Regions from separate parts of the Streptomyces sp. NPDC096013 genome, predicted to be linked through region 1. Evidence: predicted binding sites of a transcription regulator. Region 1 holds the regulator's gene; the other holds the start of a gene.
The links. Region 1 encodes HspR, which represses chaperone genes until heat shock. Its sites were predicted from a motif close to TTGAGNNNNNNNNNCTCAA; they were not measured.
Positions count from the first base shown of each region.

Region 1 (3,208 bases):
GCCTTGGTGTTGTAGCTCTCGGCGATCGTCACCTTGCCCTGCAACTCGGACAGCGCGCCGCCCTTGAACACCGCGGCGTTGGGGTCGGTGGGCGAGCCGTTGATCATCACGATCTTGTCGGAGGTGTCCACGTTGCCGCCCAGCGCCTCGAGCAGGGAGCGGCCCTGCACCTCGCCGACCAGTTCGCCGTCGAAGGAGACATACGCGTCGACCGGGCCCTCGGCGAGACGGTCGTAGGCGATGACCGGGATGCCGGCCGCCTTGGCCTTCGCCACCATCGTCCGGATGGCGTGCGAGTCGACGGCGTCGAGCACGATGATGTCGACCTTCTCGTCGATCATCTTCTGCATCTGCTTGTCCTGGACGGACGCGACGCCACCGGCGTTCTCGTACTCGGCCTTGCCCTTGTTCGCGGTGAGTTCCTGGATCTTCGCCTTCATGATCGGGTAGTCGAACTCCGCGTACCGCGTGTTCGTCTTCTCCGGCATGAGCACGCCCACCGTGATGTCGTTGCCCTTCGCCGGAGTCGCGTCCGAGCTGCTCCCCGAGGAGTTGAGGACGCCACAGGCGGCCAGGGGGAGGGCCAGCGAGAACGCGGCCACGGGTATGGCGATACGACGCATTGGGGTGCTCACTTCTGGTGCCGTCCGGACGAGGGTGCAGCATTGCAACCCAGGTGACTGAAAAGCCAACGCGGATGCGACCACCGCCGTCAAGCGGAACCACTTAACGAGATGGCAACGCCACGTTCCGTTCGGCATGTGGAGACCTCGCGAAATCACCTTCAAACACCCTTTACGGACCCTCCATCCAGCGGAAGTTCATGAAAGGGCAAAGATCGGCGCGACCGACTCCGCCCTCTCCGCGCCAGGCGGCATGCGGAAGGGGCCCGGAGAAAACTCCGGGCCCCTTCCGTGTGTGCGTGGACGTCAGTCCGAGGACTGCTGCCGCTTCGGCCGCCACACCACCAGCGCACTGGTCTGCTGGACCTCCTGGTACGGCACCAGGTCGCGCCGGTACGACGCGTGCACCGCGGCCTCGCGCTGCTGCATCGTCGCCGCCGCGCCCTCGACCGCCGACTGGAGCTCGGCGACGCGCTGTTGGAGCGCGACCACCTGGTTCTCCAGCTCGATGATGCGCTTGATGCCCGCCAGGTTGATGCCCTCGGTCTGCGACAACTGCTGGACGGTGCGCAGCAGTTCGATGTCGCGGGCCGAGTAGCGCCGGCCGCGCCCGGCCGTGCGGTCCGGGGAGACCAGGCCGAGGCGGTCGTACTGACGCAGCGTCTGCGGGTGCAGGCCGGAGAGCTGGGCCGCCACCGAGATGACGTAGACCGGGGTCTCCTCGGTCAGCTCGTACGGGTTGCGTCGACGGCCGTCCATCACTCTCATGCTCCCTTCGCGGCCTGGAACAGCTCCGCCCGCGGGTCCTCTCCCGCGGTCGCCTCTCTGTACGCCTCCAGTGCGTCACGAGCATTCCCCGTGACGTCCTTCGGGACACTCACCTCGACCGTGACGAGGAGGTCGCCCCGCGTGCCGTCCTTGCGGACCGCGCCCTTGCCCCGGGCGCGCATCGTCCGGCCGTTCGGCGTGCCCGGGGGCAGCTTCAGCGTCACCGGGGGCCCGCCCAGGGTGGGCACCCTGACCTCGCCGCCGAGTGCCGCCTCGGCGAACGTCACCGGGACCGTCACCGTGAGGTTGTCGTCCTTGCGGCCGAACACCGGGTGCGCGTCGACATGCACCATGACGTACAAGTCGCCCGCGGGTCCGCCGCGTTCGCCCGGTGCGCCCTTGCCGCGGAGCCGGATGCGCTGGCCGTCCGTGACCCCCGCGGGGATCCGGACCTGCATGGTCCGGGACGACTTGGCGCGCCCGCTGCCCTTGCACTCGACGCAGGGGTGCTCGGCGATGAGGCCGCGGCCCTTGCAGTCGGGGCACGGGTCGGTGAGGGAGAAGCCGCCGCCGGAGCCGCGCGCCACCTGGCCGGTGCCGACGCAGGTCGGGCACACGCGCGGTGTGCCGTTCTTGTCGCCGGTGCCCGAACAGGCCTTGCAGGGCTGCTGCGAGGACATCCGCAGCGGCACCGTGGCCCCTTCGATCGCTTCCGTGAAGCTGAGCGTGACCTCGGACTCGATGTCCTGGCCGCGCCTGGGCTGGGTACGGGTCGTGCCCGCGCCACCCCGGTTGAACAGGCCCCCGAAGACGTCACCGATCCCGCCGCCGAAGCCGCCGGCACCCCCGGCGCCACCGCCCTGGGCGCCGCCTCCGAAGAGGTCGCCCAGGTCGAAGTTGAAGTTGCCGCCGCCCGCGCCGCCCGGCCCCGGGCGGAAGCCGCCGTTGCCGAACAGGGCGCGGGCCTCGTCGTACTCCTTGCGCTTCTTGGGGTCACCGAGGATGTCGTTGGCCTCGGAGATCTCCTTGAAGCGCTCCTCGGCCTTGGCGTTGCCCTTGTTGGCGTCCGGGTGGAACTCGCGGGCGAGCTTCCGGTACGCCTTCTTGATCTCGGCCTCGGTGGCGTCCTTGGGGACGCCGAGGACCTTGTAGTAGTCCTTCTCGATGAAGTCCTTGGTGCTCATCCTCGACGTCCCTCCTTTCCTCTGGTGCTACTCGCCGTGCGAGTCCCGTGGGGTGCGATGTCAGCCCTCGTCCGGGCCACCGCTCTCCTTGTCGTCGTCCGCCGTCTCGGCGGCGTCCGAGGACTCCGCCTTGCCGGTCTGCGCGGCGCCGGGCTGCGGCTCCGCGACCGCCACCCGCGCGGGGCGGATGGTGCGCTCGCCGATGCGATACCCGGGCTGGAGGATCGCCACGCAGGTCGTCTCCGTGACGTCCGGCGCGTACGAGTGCATCAGGGCCTCGTGGATCGTCGGGTCGAAGGGCTCGCCCTCCTTGCCGAACTGCTGAAGCCCCATCTTCGCCGCGGCGGTCTCCAGGGATTCGCCCACCGACTTGAAACCGCCGACGAGTTCACCGTGTTCCCGCGCGCGACCGATGTCGTCGAGCGTGGGCATCAGTTCGGTCAGGAGGCTCGCCACGGCGATCTCCTTGACCGCGATCCGGTCGCGCTCGACCCGGCGGCGGTAGTTCTGGAACTCGGCCTGGAGCCGCTGGAGGTCCGCGGTGCGCTCGTCGAGCGCCTTGCGCACCTGGTCCAGCTGGGCCGTCAGACCGGCGATCTGTGCACTTGCGTCCCCTGCCGGGGCCGCCCCCTC
Region 1 is NZ_JBIWGK010000011.1:5,728-8,935, reverse strand. It holds gene ACIRB1_RS31470 (substrate-binding domain-containing protein) at 1-623, opposite strand, end outside; gene ACIRB1_RS31465 (heat shock protein transcriptional repressor HspR) at 930-1,382, opposite strand; gene dnaJ (molecular chaperone DnaJ) at 1,388-2,575, opposite strand; gene grpE (nucleotide exchange factor GrpE) at 2,636-3,208, opposite strand, start outside.

Region 2 (3,208 bases), on a different contig from region 1:
CTCGATGTACGGCGGGCCCACCCGACTCCAGCCCTGGGAAAGGGCGTTGAGCTGGTTCGTCTCCTCCTACCCGCTCCTCGGCGGCATCGCGGCCGGCATCAAGGTCGTCGCCGACGCCGAACTCGCCCGCGCCCACGGCATCTCCGTCGCCGCCGTCGACACCGGCGCCGCAGAGATCTACATCAACCCGCTGCGCTCGTTCGACGACGAGGAATGGCGGTTCGTCCTCGCCCACGAGATGCTGCACGCCGCACTGCGCCACGGCGACCGCTGCGGCACCCGCGACCCGCTCCTGTTCAACATCGCCGCCGACTACGTCATCAACGGCTGGCTGCGCGAGATGGACGTCGGCCGGATGCCCGAAGGCCTGCTGTACGACCCGGAGTTGAAGGACCTCTCCGCCGAGGAGGTCTACGACCGGATCGCCGGCGACCTGCGCCGGACACGCCGGCTGGCCACCCTGCGCGGCAAGGGCGCCGGCGACATCCTCGGCGGCCCGCTCGGCAGTGCGCGCGACTACGTGGACCTCGACGAGTTCTACCGGCGCGGCCTCGCCCGCGGCCTGGACCTGCACCAGCAGCACGAACGCGGCTTCCTGCCCGGCGGGCTGGTCGAGGAGATCCGCACGCTGAGCCATCCGCCGCTGCCGTGGGACGCACGACTGGCCCGCTGGTTCGACGAGTTCGTGCCGCGCCCCGAGCCCGTCCGGTCGTACGCCCGCCCCTCGCGCCGCCAGTCCTCCACGCCCGACATCCCGCGCGCCGGTCACTGGTTCCCACCGGAGGAGATCGCCCGCTGCACCTTCGGCGTCGTCCTCGACACCTCCGGCTCCATGGACCGCACCCTCCTCGGCAAGGCGCTGGGCGCGATCGCCTCGTACGCCGAGGCCCGTGACGTACCGGCCGCCCGGGTCGTGTTCTGCGACGCGGCCCCGCACGACGCGGGCTATGTGGCGGTCACCGACATCGCGGGCCGGGTCCGCGTCCACGGGCGCGGCGGTACGGTCCTTCAGCCCGGCATCGACCTGCTCCAGCGCGCCGACGACTTCCCGCCGGGCGCGCCCGTCCTCGTCATCACGGACGGCTGGTGCGACGTGCTGCGGGTGCGGCGCGAACACGCCTATCTGATACCGCAGAACGCTCGTCTGCCGTTCACCGCCCGCGGGCCGGTCTTCCGCGTGCGCTGAACAGGAATGTGATCGGATGGGCACCGAACGACATCCGCATCGAAAGGAATCACCGTGGCAACCACGCGCACCGCACACACCGTCTGGGAAGGCAACCTCCTCCAGGGCAGCGGAGACGTCACCTTCGACTCGTCAGGCATCGGCGTACAGCCGGTGTCCTGGGCGTCGCGCGCCGAGCAGGCCAACGGCAAGACCAGCCCCGAGGAACTGATCGCCGCCGCGCACTCCAGCTGCTTCTCGATGGCGCTGTCCCACGGCCTGGCCGGCGCGGGCACCCCGCCCACCCGTCTGGAGACCAAGGCCGACGTCACCTTCCAGCCCGGCGAGGGCATCACCGGCATCCACCTGACCGTCCGCGGCGAGGTCCCCGGCCTGGACGCGGACGGCTTCAAGGCCGCCGCCGAGGACGCCAAGAAGAACTGCCCGGTCAGCCAGGCCCTCGCGGGCACGACGATCACGCTGACGGTGGAATCCGCCTGACCCCCGCCACCGCTCCCGCTCGATGCCGCGCCCGGAAAACCGGGTGCGGCATTGACATTCCCGTACTCAAGTTTTGTGCTGGAGATCGGGCAGCGCCTGGCGGAAGGGGACGGCGATGGGACGCGCGGTCGGAATCGATCTGGGGACCACGAACTCGGTGGTCGCGGTGCTGGAGGGCGGCGAGGCGACAGTGGTCGCCAACGCCGAGGGGGCGAGGACCACCCCCTCGGTCGTGGCCTTCGCGAAGAACGGCGAGGTGCTGGTCGGCGAGGTCGCCAAACGGCAGGCCGTGACGAACATCGAGCGCACCGCGCGCTCGGTGAAACGCCACATGGGAGACACAGCGTGGCGGTTCCCGGACACAGGCGCCATCGACGGAACGCGGTACCGCGCCCAGGAGTTGTCGGCGCGCGTGCTGCAGAAACTGAAGCGGGACGCGGAGGCCTATCTCGGCGAGGACGTCACCGACGCCGTGATCACCGTCCCCGCCTACTTCGACGACTCCCAGCGCCAGGCCACCAAGGAGGCCGGCGAGATCGCGGGCCTGAAGGTGCTGCGGATCATCAACGAACCGACCGCCGCCGCGCTCGCCTACGGCCTGGACCGGGGCGAGGAGCAGACCGTGCTGGTCTTCGACCTCGGCGGCGGCACCTTCGACGTGTCGCTGCTGGAGATCGGCGACGGCGTCATCGAGGTCAAGGCCACCAACGGCGACACGCATCTCGGCGGCGACGACTGGGACCAACGGGTCGTCGACCACCTCGTGAAGAAGTTCAAGGGGCAGTACGGCGTCGACCTCGGCAAGGACAAGATGGCGCTCCAACGCCTGCGCGAGGGAGCGGAGAAGGCGAAGATCGAGCTGTCCTCGTCCTCCGAGACGACGATCAACCTGCCCTACATCACCGCCTCCGCCGACGGCCCGCTGCACCTCGACGAGAAGCTGACCCGCGCCGGGTTCCAGGAACTCACCGCCGATCTGCTGGACCGCTGCAAAACCCCCTTCCACCAGGCGGTCAAGGACGCCGGCATCAAGCTCTCCGCCGTCGACCACGTCATCCTCGTCGGCGGCTCGACCCGGATGCCCGCCGTCACCGACCTCGTCAAGGAACTCACCGGCAAGGACCCGCACAAGGGCGTCAACCCGGACGAGGTCGTGGCGGTCGGCGCGGCGCTCCAGGCCGGGGTCATCCGCGGCGACGTGAAGGACGTCCTGCTGCTCGACGTCACTCCGCTGTCCCTGGGCATCGAGACCAAGGGCGGCATCATGACGACGCTCATCGAACGCAACACGACCATCCCGACCCGGCGTTCGGAGATCTTCACCACCGCCACCGACAACCAGCCCTCGGTCGGCATCCAGGTGTATCAGGGCGAGCGTGAGATCGCCGCGTACAACAAGAAGCTGGGCGTCTTCGACCTCACGGGTCTGCCGCCCGCCCCGCGCGGGGTCCCGCAGATCGAGGTCGCCTTCGACATCGACGCGAACGGCATCATGCACGTCTCGGCCAAGGACCTGGCCACCGCCCGCGAGCAGAAGATGAC
Region 2 is NZ_JBIWGK010000001.1:966,428-969,635, reverse strand. It holds gene ACIRB1_RS04235 (DUF2201 family putative metallopeptidase) at 1-1,186, shown strand, start outside; gene ACIRB1_RS04230 (OsmC family protein) at 1,241-1,666, shown strand; gene dnaK (molecular chaperone DnaK) at 1,782-3,208, shown strand, end outside.
Region 2: a site for HspR is predicted at 1,718-1,736, ahead of dnaK (molecular chaperone DnaK). Genes of this name have one in related genera too.